Regions from separate parts of the Pseudazoarcus sp. NS36 genome, predicted to be linked through region 1. Evidence: predicted binding sites of a transcription regulator. Region 1 holds the regulator's gene; the other holds the start of a gene.

What was found. Region 1 encodes sigma-54, which starts transcription at its own class of promoters, with help from an activator protein. Its sites were predicted from a motif close to TGGCACGCTTNCTGCTNA; they were not measured.
Region 2: flgB (flagellar basal body rod protein FlgB) is a predicted target of sigma-54. The motif match lies at 1,578-1,595, and genes of this name have one in related genera.

Annotation. Positions count from the first base shown of each region.
Region 1 covers NZ_BAAKJA010000009.1:69,926-77,084, reverse strand. The annotation lists gene ilvA (threonine ammonia-lyase, biosynthetic) at 1-1,027, opposite strand, end outside; gene hprK (HPr(Ser) kinase/phosphatase) at 1,105-2,052, opposite strand; gene ptsN (PTS IIA-like nitrogen regulatory protein PtsN) at 2,021-2,506, opposite strand; gene hpf (ribosome hibernation-promoting factor, HPF/YfiA family) at 2,654-2,983, opposite strand; gene AC6H0R_RS14290 (RNA polymerase factor sigma-54) at 3,010-4,452, opposite strand; gene lptB (LPS export ABC transporter ATP-binding protein) at 4,470-5,192, opposite strand; gene AC6H0R_RS14280 (regulatory protein RecX) at 5,179-5,634, opposite strand; gene recA (recombinase RecA) at 5,634-6,665, opposite strand; gene AC6H0R_RS14270 (CinA family protein) at 6,730-7,159, opposite strand, start outside.
Region 2 covers NZ_BAAKJA010000002.1:279,752-286,910, reverse strand. The annotation lists gene AC6H0R_RS04495 (flagella synthesis protein FlgN) at 1-200, opposite strand, end outside; gene flgM (flagellar biosynthesis anti-sigma factor FlgM) at 197-505, opposite strand; gene flgA (flagellar basal body P-ring formation chaperone FlgA) at 675-1,361, opposite strand; gene flgB (flagellar basal body rod protein FlgB) at 1,654-2,058, shown strand; gene flgC (flagellar basal body rod protein FlgC) at 2,076-2,480, shown strand; gene AC6H0R_RS04470 (flagellar hook assembly protein FlgD) at 2,507-3,169, shown strand; gene AC6H0R_RS04465 (flagellar hook protein FlgE) at 3,182-4,849, shown strand; gene flgF (flagellar basal-body rod protein FlgF) at 4,902-5,639, shown strand; gene flgG (flagellar basal-body rod protein FlgG) at 5,766-6,545, shown strand; gene AC6H0R_RS04450 (flagellar basal body L-ring protein FlgH) at 6,557-7,159, shown strand, end outside.

The sequences.
Region 1 (7,159 bases):
AGCCTGGTTTCTCCGGGATCGTGACCGCCAGGATGGCCTCGCGCTGTTCGCCCAGCTCGGCGCGCTCCGCGACGAAGCGCAGGCGGTCGAAGTTCATGTTGGCGCCCGAGGCGAGCGCCACCAGTGTCTTGTCTCGCAGCTTGTGGCGCTTGATGTATTCCTTGGCGCCGGCTACGGCCAGCGCGCCGGCCGGTTCGAGGATCGAGCGGGTGTCCTCGAAGACGTCCTTGATGGCGGCGCAGATCGCGTCGTTGTCGACGACGATCATCTCATCCACGTATTCCTGGCACAGGCGGAAGGTCTCGGCGCCGACCAGCTTGACCGCCGCGCCATCGGCGAACAGGCCGACCTGATCCAGCTCGACGCGCTTGCCGGCGGCGAGCGATTGGGTCATGGCTTCGGAATCCTCGGCCTCGACGCCGATGATCAGCGTTTCCGGGCGCAGCCGTTTCACGTAGGCCGCGATGCCGGAGATCAGCCCGCCGCCACCGACGCAACAGAAGATGGCGTGGATGGGCTTGGGGTGGGCGCGCAGGATCTCCATGCCGATGGTGCCCTGGCCGGCGATTACGTCCGGGTCATCAAAGGGGTGCACGAAGGTCAGCCGCTCCTCCTTCTCGAGCTGCTTGGCGTGGGCGAAAGCCTCGGTAAAGGAGTCACCTTCGAGTACCACTTCGCCGCCGCGCGAACGCACGGCGTCGATCTTGATCTGCGGGGTGGAGGTCGGCATGACGATGACGGCACGTGTGCCGAGCCTGGCCGCGGACATGGCCACACCCTGCGCGTGGTTGCCGGCCGAGGCGCAGATCACGCCGCGCTTGAGCGCCGCCGGCGAGAGATTGGCCATCTTGTTGTAGGCGCCGCGAATCTTGAAGCTGAACACCGGCTGCATGTCCTCGCGCTTGAGCAGCAGCGAATTTCCGAGGCGGGCCGAGAGATTGTCGGCACGCTCAAGCGGGGTCTCGATGGCAACGTCGTAGACGTGCGCATTGAGGATTTTTTCGAGGTAATCCGGCGGGTTCTTCATGGGGGCGGGCAGCTAGGGTGTGGTGGCGCGAAGCGGTCGAGCGTAGCAGTGCGCATGCCGTCGCGGCAAGCTGCGTGTCAGCCCGGGTCGGCCTTGTCGGGGTCGGTTTCCATGATGCGCTGGTGGCGCGCAATGAACTCGGCCGTGGCGTCGATGCCGCGCAGCTTGAGGATGGTCGAGCGTACGGCCGCTTCAAGCAGCACGGCCAGGTTGCGCCCGGCCGCCACCGGCAGCACGCTGCGCGGAATCGGCACGCCCAGCACGTCCTGCGTTTCGAGGTTGAGCGGCAGGCGCTCGGGGTCGTGCCCCGTGACGCGCCGCTCCAGATGCACGATCAGACGCAGGCGCATTCTGCGACGGGCGGCGGTCTCGCCGAAGATGGTGCGGATGTTGAGAATGCCCAGCCCGCGCACTTCGAGAAAGTCCTGCAGCAGCTCCGGGCAGCGGCCTTCGAGTACCGACGGGGCAATGCGCGAAAACTCGGTGATGTCGTCGGCAACCAGGCCGTGACCGCGCGAGATCAGCTCCAGTGCGAGCTCCGATTTGCCGGTGCCGGAGTCGCCTGTGATCAACACGCCGATGCCCAGCACGTCCATGAACACGCCATGCAGTGACACCCGCTCGGCCAGCTCGCGTGCGATGTGACTGCGCAGCACGTCGATGACGCGCACGGACGGTTCCGGGGTGGTGAAGAGGGCGACATCGTGGGTGCGGCACAGGTCGCGAACGAGCGCGGGCAGTTCGCAGCCATCGGCCACAACAACTGCCGGCGGGCGTGCCGCGAAGACGTCCTGGAAGTGCTGCGTGATGCGATCGAGAGGCTGTTTTCGCGCCCAGGCCTGCTCGGCGCTGCCGATGACCTGCAGCCGTTCGGGGTGAATCAGATTGAGATGGCCGACCAGATCGGCAGCCCAGCTGCCGGGTTCGGTGACCGCGACCGGCCGATCCAGCGCGCCGGTGGCGTGGGAGAGTTGAAGCGCCTCGCCCTGGGCCTCAAACAGCTGCGCGACGCTGATCTGCCGCATGCGGTTCCCAGCCGGTGAACAGTGCGTGGATGGTGGCGCTGTCGGACGCGTCCTGCAGCTGGTCGCGGAAACCGGCGTCACTGAACATCTGCGCCAGTTCGGACAACAGTTGCAGGTGTTGCTCGTTGGCCTGCTCGGGCACCAGCAGCACAAACAGCATGCCCACCGGGCGGCTGTCCGGAGCGTCGAACTGGACGGGCTCGGACAGGCGGATGAAGGCACCAGCGGCTTTCTTCAGGCCCTTGATACGTCCGTGCGGAATCGCGATGCCCTGGCCGAGGCCGGTGGAACCGAGGCGTTCGCGCGCAAACAGGCTGTCGAACACGTCGCTGCGGCCAATGCCCTGGTTGTTCTCGAACAACAGGCCGGCCTGTTCGAATACGCGCTTCTTGCTGCTCGCTTCGAGGTCGATGACGACGTTTTCGGTGGGGAGAAGTTCGGCGATCAGACTCATTTCAGGACTTGCCGCGGGTCGCCGCACAGGATGCGGAGCGCGCGGATGGGCTGGGTTGCGGGGAGTGCGCCGGGCACCGGATGAAGGGCGCGATTATAAACACTCCCCGCGGTAAGTACAGGAACTATTGTGCGCTGCAGCGAGGGATTATTCCTCTTCGGCAGCGGCCTGATGCTTGAGTGCATCGTGGCCGTGATCCTGCACTTTCTGCTTGTGCTTGATGACCTGACGGTCGAGTTTGTCGGCCATGGCATCGATGGCGGCGTACAGGTCGGCGTCCTCGGCTTCGACGAAAAGGTCTTTGCCGCGGACGTGCAGCGTGACCTCGGCCTTCTGTACCAGCTTCTCGACGGAGAGGATGACGTTGATGCTGGTGACGTTGTCGAAGTGCCGGATGACGCGATCGATCTTGCCCGTGACGTGGTCGCGGATGGCCGGGGTGACTTCAACGTGATGTCCGGTGATGTTCAGATTCATGATCGCTCCTCGCGTCGTGAGTGGGGTCAGATCGACTTTCGTTGACTGACGGGTGGAATGTTCAGCGATTCGCGGTACTTGGCGATCGTACGGCGGGCAACGACGATGCCCTGTTGCCCGAGCAGATCCGTGATGCGCGAATCGGAGAGGGGTTTCTTCTTGTCCTCGGCCTCGACCAGCTGGCGGATCAGGGCGCGTATCGCGGTCGACGATGCAGCTCCGCCGGTATCCGTGGAAACATGGCTGCCGAAGAAGTATTTCAGTTCGAACACGCCGCGTGGCGTGGACATGTACTTCTGCGTGGTCACCCGCGAGATGGTCGACTCGTGCAGTTCGAGCTCGTCCGCGATCTCTCGCAGGGTCAGCGGCCGCATTGCCACGTCTCCATATTCAAAGAACTGGCGCTGCTGGTCAACGATTGCCTGCGATACGCGCAGGATGGTGTCGAAGCGCTGCTGCACGTTCTTGATCAGCCAGCGCGCTTCCTGCAGCTGTCCCGCCAGTGCGCCGGCCGATCCGCGGTTTTGTTGCAGGATGCTGGCGTAGAGCTGATTTACGCGCAGTTTCGGCATGGCTTCGCCGTTGAGACTGGCGACCCATCGGTTGCGCAGCTTGCGCACCACCACGTCGGGCACGATGTAGCCGGTGTCGTCGGCGCCGTACTGCAGGCCGGGATGCGGGTTGAGGCTGCAGATCAGTGCCTGCGCCTCGCGCAGTGCGTCCTCGCTGCAGCCGGTGGCGCGGCGGATGCGCACGAAGTTGCGCTCGGCCAGCAATTCGAGGTGTTCGCGCACGATGATCAGGGCAAGGTCGCGCGTTGCGCTGGCCGGCAGCGCGCGCAGTTGAAGCGCCAGACATTCGGACGGCGTGCGCGCCGCGATGCCGGCCGGCTCCAGGCTCTGCACCTGATTCAAGGCAATCTGCAGGTCGTCGAGTTCGATCTCGAAGTCTTCGGGGATGACTTCGATGAGCTCTTCCAGCGACTGGTGCAGGTAACCGTCGTCGTCCAGCGCCTCGATGATGAAGCGTGCCAGCAGGCGGTCGCGGTCACTCATCGGCGACAGGCTGATCTGGCTGTTGAGGTGGTCGCGCAGGCTGATCGAGGCGGCCTGGATGTCCTGGTAGTCGCGGTCGTCCTCGTCGTCACGGCTGCGCGAGCCGCCGCTGCCCCAGTCGCCCGAGGCTTCGGCGAAATCCATCGGCGAGCTGTCGGTTTCGGGGGCGTCTCGCTCGGCCGCTTCCTGCGGGGTGTCGGCGCTGGTCGTGGTTTCGCCGGAGACTTCGCCGCGCGGCGGAGGCGGTGGCGTCTCGTCGCCGTCTTCGCGTTCGAGCAGCGGATTGTCGGCGAGGAAGCGTTCGATCTCCTGATTCAGCTCGATCGTCGACAGTTGCAGCAGCTTGATTGACTGCTGCAACTGCGGTGTCAGCGTGAGGGACTGAGAGAGCTTGAGCTGGAGGGATTGCTTCATCTTGCTGCCGGCAGCATTTACAGCCGGAAATGCTCCCCGAGATAGACCTGACGCACGCGCTCGTCGTCGATGATCTCTTCGGGCTTGCCGCCCGCGAGCACCGTGCCGTCGCTGAGGATGTAGGCGTGGTCGCAGATGCCCAGCGTCTCGCGCACGTTGTGGTCGGTGATCAGCACGCCGATGCCGCGTTCCTTGAGGTAACGGATGATTTTCTGGATGTCGAGCACGGCAATTGGGTCGACGCCGGCAAAGGGTTCGTCGAGCAGGATCAGCCGCGGACTGGTGGCCAAGGCGCGGGCAATCTCGCAGCGTCGGCGCTCGCCGCCCGACAGCGAGACGGCCATGTTGTCGGCCAGGTGGGAGATGCCGAGCTCTTCGAGCAGCTCGCCCAGCCGAAGGTCGATTGCGGCGCGCTCCAGCCCCTGCAACTCGAGCACGGCCCGTACGTTGTCGGCCACGCTGAGGCGGCGGAACACGCTCATTTCCTGCGGCAGGTAAGACATGCCCATGCGCGCGCGGGTGTGGATCGGGTCGTGTGTCAGGTCGTTGCCGTCGAGCCGGATGCTGCCGGCATCACAGCTCACCAGGCCGACGATCATGTAGAAGCAGGTGGTCTTGCCGGCGCCGTTCGGGCCCAGCAGGCCGACGACTTCGCCAGCCCCGACTTCCAGGCTGACATCGCGCACGACTTCGCGCGATTTGTAGCTTTTGCGCAGCCCCGACACTTCAAGAAGACTCATTCGGAACCTCTTTGAGCAACCTTGTGATTACTTCACTGGAAAATCCGCGGCTCTGCAGGAACCGCGCCTGACGCGCCCATTCCCTGCGGTCTGCGGCGACGCTGCCGAACTTCGCAACCCATACTGCGCGAGCGCGCTCCATGTCGCCGTCCAGCTCGCCGTGGGTCAGAGCTTCGGCCACCGTATCGGCGTCCACACCCCGCCGTGCCAGTTCCATCTTGAGCCGTGCCGTGCCGAAACGCCCGGCTTTGCTCCGCACCCACATTTCGGCGAAGCGCTGGTCTGACTGCAGGCCCAGTTCGGCCATGCGATCAAGCGTGGCGTGTACTTCCTCGGGGGTGCCGAGCGCGGCCAGCTTGCGTTCGAGCTCGGCGCGCGAATGATCGCGCATCGCAAGCAGGCGGAGGGCTTTCTGACGCAGCCGGTCCGCCGCTTCCGTCATCAGGCTTCCGTTGCGGGGGAGGCCTCGACCGTCGCCATTTCCTTCATGCCGAGCGCGGCGCGCACCTTGTTCTCGATCTCGCGCGAGAGCTGCGGATTGGCTTTCAGGAATTCGCGCACGTTGTCCTTGCCCTGGCCGATCTTGTCGCCGTTGTAGGCATACCAGGCGCCGGACTTGTCGACGATTTTGTGCTCCACGCCGAGGTCAATGACCTCGCCTTCGCGCGAAATGCCGGTGCCGTAGAGGATGTCGAAGTGCGCTTCGCGGAACGGCGGTGCAACCTTGTTCTTGACGACCTTGACGCGCGTTTCCGAGCCGACAACCTCGTCACCACGCTTGATCGCGCCGGTACGACGGATGTCCAGACGCACGCTCGAATAGAACTTGAGCGCGTTGCCGCCGGTGGTGGTCTCCGGGCTGCCGAACATCACGCCGATCTTCATGCGGATCTGGTTGATGAAGATCACCAGCGTGTTGGTGCGCTTGATGTTGGCGGTGAGCTTGCGCAGCGCCTGGCTCATCAGGCGGGCTTGCAGGCCGGGCAGCTGGTCGCCCATCTCGCCTTCGATTTCGGCCTTGGGCGTGAGCGCGGCGACCGAGTCGATGACGACCATGTCGACGCCGCCCGAGCGCACCAGCATGTCGGCAATTTCAAGGGCCTGTTCGCCAGTGTCGGGCTGCGAAATCAGCAGGTCAGCAATGGTCACACCCAGCTTCTCGGCGTAGCCCACGTCGAGTGCGTGCTCGGCGTCGATGAAGGCTGCCGTGCCGCCGAGCCGCTGCATCTCGGCGATGACCTGCAGCGTCAGCGTGGTCTTGCCGGACGATTCCGGGCCGTAGATCTCGACCACCCGGCCGCGCGGCAGGCCACCCAGGCCCAGCGCGATGTCCAGCCCGAGCGAGCCGGTGGAGACGGTCTGGATGTCGCGCTCGGGACTGTCGTCGCCCATGCGCATGATCGATCCCTTGCCGAACTGGCGCTCGATCTGCTGCAGCGCTGCGGCGAGTGCCTTGGCCTTGTTGTCGTCCATATCGTGTCCTTGCGTAAAGTGGAGGAAATTATGGCACAGAGATTGCATGTGCGCGGGGTCGCGCTCAGCCGATCAATGTTTCCGCGTGCCCTTTGAGTTCGCACAGTGCGTGGAGCACCGTTTGCAGCCGCACCGCACGGCGGTCGCCGCTGAAATGCCGTGTTTCGCAGACAATGCCGCCGCCGCGCACGGCCCATGCGAAGCACACCGTGCCGACCGGTTTGCCGGGTGTCGCGCCGCCGGGGCCGGCAATGCCTGACACCGCCAGCGCGACCTGCGCAACGCTGCCTTCCAGTGCGCCGGCTGCCATCTCGCGCACCACCTGCTCGCTCACCGCGCCATGCAGCACGATGCTGTCGTGCGAGACACCGAGCATGTCTTCCTTGGCGGCATACGAGTAGGTTACGAAGCCGCGGTCGAACCACTCCGAACTGCCGGCAATCTCCGTGACCGCAGTCGAGATCCAGCCGCCGGTGCAGGATTCGGCGGTGGCC
Region 2 (7,159 bases), on a different contig from region 1:
AGCATGCTCAGCGCGTCGTGCTGGCGCTGCAGTTGCTGATGGAGGGCAGATTTCTTCGGGGTGAGCGAGATCAGCGCTTCGGTGTCGCCGGCGATGAGCAGGGCCTGCTCGCGCTGCAGCAGTTCGCGAAAGCGCTCCAGCGACGCGAGTTCGGCGTCGATGGCTTGAGCGAATCGTACGCGGGCGGTGGCGGGGATCATGCCTTGCCGGCGTTGCCCAGCATTTCGCGGACACTGTTGAGCAGGCCGTCGGCGATACGGTTGGCGTCCATCTTGAAGCGGCCTTCGCTGATGGCCTGACGGATTTCGTCAACGCGCGCCTGATCGACCGCCGGGGTTGCGGCGGCTGCGGCTTCGGCCTTGGCGAGGCTGGACGACAACGGTGACAGTTCAACCGTGCCCGACTGTCCGGCGCCACTGCCTTGCGGCGCGGGGCTGGCGGGTTTGGCGCGATTCTCACCCGCGAGCGGGGAGCTGACGCCTTTGCTGGTTCCTTCGATCTTCACGTGTGTACTCCAGTGAGGGCGGCCCGAATGGGTTCCTGATGTAGTGGACGGCAGCCCTGCAGAAAACTTTAGCGAATTAAATTTTTTGTTTTTTTGCGCATGCGTGGATGCCTTGCGTTCATCCGCGCTGCGACGCCGTCACAACGGCCCCAATGATCGCACACCGGCTTCAGAAACGCAGTTCCACCACGCCGCCTGCCCGTGCGACACCGTTGACGATGCTGCCGTTGGGCAGGCGTACGCGCACGCTTTCGCCGTCGGCGGCGCGGCCGAGGGCACGGCCTTCTCCGCCGATCTCAAAGCCGCTGCCGATACCGACGATCTTCACGGTCTGACCCGATTCCACCGCAGGCGGCAGCCGCAGGTGTTCTTCACGCAGGGGGCTGCCGGCGGCGATGCCGCGGCTGGTGCGTACCCCGATGGCGCGCGATGGATCACTCAGTACCTTGCCGGACTGGGCGGCCAGATCGCCACGCTCCAGGCGCAGATCCTGCGGGCCGATGGTCTGTCCCGGGCGCAGGCCATTGCGCGCCACCACGTAGTCCGCAATGACCTTCACGCGCGCCGGCAGATATACCGTCCAGTTCGCCGGCGAGGTACAGCGCACGCCCACGCTGAGCTGGCCCCAGGCGATTGCTCCGGACGGCAGAAACGCCTCTGGCGCAGCGCAGGGCGGCAGTTGGTTGGCCGGGGCGAGCACACCGACCTCCAGTTCGATCTCGCCGGGCAGGCCATGTGTTTCGCGTTCGAGCAGGGCACGCACGGCGGCTTCCACCGGGGCAGAGGCTTGTTGGGCCGGGGCGCCAACGGGCAGGGCGCAGGCACAGGCGAACAGGAGGCAGGCGAATCGATTCATGGCGGCATTGCATCACGTGGTCGGCACATCGGCAAGGCACGGAGCTTGCAAGTGGCGTGCCGTGCCGGCCCGTGCGGTCTGCGTGTCGGCAGTGGGTGACGACAACCGGCAAAGACTGCCGGCGGAGCGGCAAGGCAGCTGGCGAAAGCGGCGAAATTGGCCGGAAAAGCCGCCTCTTATCGGACGAAGAGCGAGCAGGGCACGGACATACGATGCTGGCACGAAAGCTGCAATAGGGCAGTTGTCCCTGACGGAAACATTTGACGGGACACCGAGATACGAGAGGTGAAGCATGAAAGCCATGCTCGATGACGCACTGCGGTTCCATCAGACCGCGCTGAATGTGCAAGCCCGCCGCCAGGAACTGCTGGCGTCGAACATCGCCAACGCTGACACGCCGAACTACAAGGCCAAGGACATTGATTTTCGCAGCGCACTGGCCGGCGCGATGGGTAAGCAGGGAGCGGCGCTGAACATGAAGACGACTTCTGCGGGACATTTGCCGGTGGCTGGTGCAACGCCCTTCGAGGGCCATATCGGCTTTCGTCAGGAGCTGCAGTCGGCGGTCGATGGCAACACCGTGAATATGGACGTCGAGCGCGCTGCCTATGCCGAGAACTCGCTGCACTACGAGGCCAGCGTGACCTTCATCAACGGCCTGCTGAACGGCATGCGTACCGCCATCACGGGCCAGTGAGCGAGGGAGGCTGAATCATGAGCATGTTCAACGTCTTCAATATCGCCGGCTCGGCGCTCAGTGCGCAGTCGCTGCGGCTGAACACGACGGCCTCCAACCTTGCCAACGCCGACAGCGTGGTCGGTGAGGATGGCCAGCCCTACCGCGCCAAACAGGTGGTTTTCCAGGCCGTGCCGGTTGCAGGGCCTGAGGCTCAGGGCGTGAAGGTGACCGGGGTGGTCGAAAGCGCCGCGCCGATGCGCCTGACGTATGACCCGACCAACCCCGCCGCCAACGGCGAGGGCTATGTCGAAATGCCCAACGTGAATGTGGTCGAGGAGATGGTCAACATGATCTCCGCGTCGCGTTCCTACCAGAACAACGTCGAAGTCATGAACACGGCCAAGACCCTTTTGCAGCGCACGCTGAGCATCGGCCAGTAATTGGCTGAGGCCTTCGGGAGATCGAGATGAGTACTGTCAACGCCACGGGTTACGACTATTCCGCGCTCAACACCGGAACAACGTCGACCGGCAAGAAGGAAGAGGACTCCCAGACCCGCTTCCTGACGCTGCTGACGACCCAGCTGAAGAACCAGGACCCGATGAATCCGATGGAAAACGCGGAGATGACCTCGCAGCTTGCTCAGATGAGCACCGTCGATGGCATCGAGCGTCTCAACACGATGTTCCAGCAGCTGCTGGCCGGGCAGGAATCGGCCGAGGCCATGCAGGCCGCGGCGCTGGTGGGACGCGGCGTGCTGGTCGAGGGCGATGGTCTGGTGCTGACCGAAGCCGGGGCTGTCGGTGGCTTTGAGCTGCCCAATGGTGCCGACAAGGTGACCTTGTCGATCCGCGACAGCTCAGGTCTTGAAGTGGCCAAGGTCGACTTCGAGGACTTCGAGGCCGGCAGCCACAACTACGTGTGGGACGGCACGACCATTGACGGTTCGGCTGCCGCAGGCGGTCTGTACTCGGTGAAGGTCACGGCGACCATCGGCGGCGAGGCGGTGGACGCCAGCGCGCTTGAGTTCGGTCAGGTCACCGGCGTGATCCGCGGGCCCAAGAGCACGGACCTGCAGGTCGGCAATCTCGGCATCTTCCAGTTCAACGACATCAAGCAGATTCTCTGACGGAGCGACACCATGGCATTCCAGCAAGCATTGAGCGGTCTGAGTGCGTCGGCCAAAGCCATTGACGTCACCAGCAACAACATCGCCAACGCCTCGACGGTGGGCTTCAAGGCCGGTAGTGCGCTGTTCTCCGACGTGTTCGCTTCGGCGCTCACGGGCGCTTCGTCCAGCGGTCAGGTCGGTATCGGCGCGGCGTCCAACGTGGTCCGTCAGGCCTTCACGCAGGGCGGTCTGACTTCCACCGGCAACCCGCTGGACATGGCCATCAACGGCAACGGCTTCTTCATCATCGCGCGCTCCGACGGCAGTCAGGCCTTCAGCCGCAATGGGCAGTTCGAGGTGGATGCCGACGGCTTCATCACGACGCCGGTGGGTGACCGGCTGCAGGGTGTGCAGGCGGTCAACGGCGTGGTCAACCCGAACGGAGCGCTGACTTCGCTGATCGTGCCGAGTGAGCCGATCGCAGCCCGCGCCACTGTCGACCTGCCCGGCGCCTTGGGTGTTCGTCTCGTCGCCAACCTGGACGCCGAGCAGGACCCGACGGTGCAGCCGCAGCCGGCATGGCCAGCCTTTGATCCCGCCGATAACACCACCTACGACGCGCAGCTCACCCAAGTCAGCTTCCTTGGCAACGACGGCAACACCAAGACCGTCGATGTGTACCTGCGTCGCCAGGCGACCGGCGGGGATGACTGGGAAGCCTTCTACGTCATCGACGCCGGTGACGGCGTAACGCCGCAGACCGTCAGCGCCGGCAACTTGCTGACCAACGGAACCAGCGCGACCCTGTCTGCGACTGTCACCAATACGTTGCCGGCCCTGGATCAGGCGCTGGACCTGAACTTCAACTGGGATGCCGTCGCCGGCTGGAGCCTCGACACCGATGTCGACGCCGCCAACGTTGCGACCGAAGCGCTGCCCGACGATACCGCAGTGGCATTTCTTGACCCGACCGTAGCCGTCAATCCGGCAGATACCGCCAGCTACAACTCGACCACCTCGCTGACGGTCTTCGACAGCCTGGGTCTGGAGCACACACTTTCGCTGTATTTCGCTCGCGAACCGGGTGGCGTCAATGATTGGCAAGTGTGGGCCTCGCTTGACGGCGGTACGGCCCAGCGTATCAGCAACGGCACGGACGGCACGCTGAGCTTTGATACCTCGGGTATTCCGATCGGAGGCACGGCCGGTACCAGCTTCACCTTCCCGGCCACCGACCTCGGACCGGCGGTTGATCCGCTCGGCTTCACGGTCGACCTGTCGCGCCTGACCCAGTTCGGCGACCCCTTCTCGGTCACCGAGACCGGTCAGAACGGTTTCACCCAAGGCAGTCTGGTCGGCATCTCGGTGGACCGTACCGGCACCATCCAGGGCCGCTACAGCAACAACCGCACCCAGGCCCTCGGTCAGGTGCAGTTGATGACCTTCACCAACCCGAACGGGCTGACCTCGCTGGGTAACAACCTGTGGGAAGCCACCCCGGCCGCCGGCGCCAACCAGCCGCAGCCGCCGGGCGCGGGTCTGAACGGCGTGATCTCGTCGGGCGTGGTGGAAGACTCCAACGTCGACCTCACGCGCGAACTGGTGCAGCTCATCATCATGCAGCGCAACTACCAGGCCAACGCCCAGTCGATCCGTACCCAGGATCAGCTGCTGCAGACGGTCGTCAACCTCAGGTAAGTACAACGCGGCCTGATGGCGGGACGCCGCCGCAGGTCGCCGGGAGAAGGGCATGGATCGCCTGATCTACACCGCCATGACAGGCGCCCGCAGCACGCTGGACCAGCAGGCTGCCGTGTCGAACAACCTCGCCAACGTCAATTCCACCGGCTTCCGTTCGGAAATACACCGGCTGCGTGCGGTCGAGGTACAGACCGATGCGCTGCGCACCCGCGCCTTCGCGGTGGACGCCAGCGTGGCGACCAACTTCACGCCGGGGCCGATGCAGTTCACGGGCCGCAATTTTGACGTCGCCATCAAGGGCAAGGGCTGGTTCGCCGTCTCCATGCCGGACGGCAGTGAGGCCTATACGCGCGACGGCAGCTTCGAGGTCAGCGCCAACGGCATCCTGCAGACCCGCGCCGGGCGTCCGGTGCTGGGGGTTGATGGCCCGGTGACGGTGCCGCCCGACAGCGAAGTCGTGATCGGCAAGGACGGTTCGATCTCGGTGGTGACCGGCGGCAATGCCTCGACCATCAACGTCGTTGCCGACATGAAGCTGGTCAATCCGCCCGAAGCCGGGCTGGAGCGCGGCGAGGACGGCCTGTTCCGCTACACCGGGGATGCCCTGGTGTTGCCCGATGAAAGCATCGAAGTCGCTTCCGGCTACGTCGAGGGCAGCAACGTCAACGTCGTCGACCAACTGGTTTCGATGATCTCGCTGGCGCGTCAGTTCGAGATGCAGACACGCATGCTGCAGACCGCCGAGACCAATGACCGCGCTGCGGCGCAACTGCTCTCCAACCGCTGACGCCTCAGGGAATAGGGGCGCTTTTCCGGCCTTAATCGCCGCATCACGTGGCGCCCGCCGGACGTAATCTGGCACCGTCGGCCCGCTGGCCTTTACGCCGCGGCGCCCCGCCAAAGGAGTACCGACATGATTCGCTCACTGTGGGCCGCGCGTACCGGCCTGGATGCCCAGCAGACTCAGCTGGATGTGATCTCCAACAACCTCGCCAACGTCTCGACCAATGGTTTCAAGCGTCAGCGCGCGGTGTTCGAGGATCTGCTGTATCAGACGCTGCGCCAGCCGGGCGCCCAACAGACCGCCGAGAGCCAGATCTCCAGCGGCCTGCAGGTCGGCACCGGCACGCGCGTGGTGGCCACCGAGCGCATCTTCACGCAGGGCAGCCTGCAGCAGACCGGCAATGCGCTCGACGTCGCCGTGCAGGGCAACGGTTTCATCCCCATCCAGCTGGAAGGCGGAGTCACCGGCTACACCCGTGACGGCTCCTTTCAGCTCGACAACGCGGGCCAGGTCGTGACGGCCAGCGGCTATCTGGTCGGTGGCGGCATCACCATTCCCGAAGACGCGCTGTCGATCACCATCGGCAAGGACGGCACCGTCAGCGTGCTGCAGCCGGGCAACACCATTCAGGAGGTCGGACAGCTGCTGCTGGCCACCTTCATCAACCCGGGCGGCCTGCAGAGCATCGGCGAGAACCTGTATCTGGAAACCGCGTCGAGCGGCGTGGCCAACGAACAGCCTCCCGGCACCAACGGGGTCGGCGTGTTCAACCAGAACTATGTCGAGACTTCCAACGTGAACGTCGCCGAGGAACTGGTGAGCATGATCATCACGCAGCGCGCCTACGAGATCAATTCGCGCGCCATCCAGACTTCCGACCAGATGCTCGGCCGTCTGACGCAGCTCTAAGAGGCACCGGGATGTTTTCGCCGCTCCGTTTCGCACCGCTGGCCTTGCTCTTCCTGGCGGCGTGTTCGCCGATCTACACGACGCCGAGCACGGCCGTGCATCAGCCGATGAGCGTGCGTCCCGAGATGCAGGGCCAGACGGTGCCGACCACCGGCTCGATCTACCAGAACGCCGCCGTGCGCCCGCTGTTCGAGGATCGTCGCGCGCGCCACGTCGGCGACACCATCACCATCAACCTGGTCGAGCGCACCTCGGCGCAGAAGAGCGCAAACGCCACGGCCGACCGTTCTTCGAACATCGCCGGCGGCATCAATGCGCTGGGCGGGGTGTCGATCGGCAAGCTCGGGCAGCTGAGCGTGGATGCCGGAACCGAATCGGCTTTTGCCGGGCAGGGTGCGGCCGGGGCCAACAATGCCTTCACCGGCACCATCACCGTTACCGTGATCGACGTGTACCCCAACGGCAACCTGCTGGTGTCGGGCGAAAAGCAGGTGGCGATCAATCAGGGCAACGAATTCATCCGATTCTCGGGCGTGGTCAATCCCAACAACGTGACCACCCAGAACACCGTGCAATCGACGCAGGTCGCCGATGCGCGCATCGAATACAAGGGC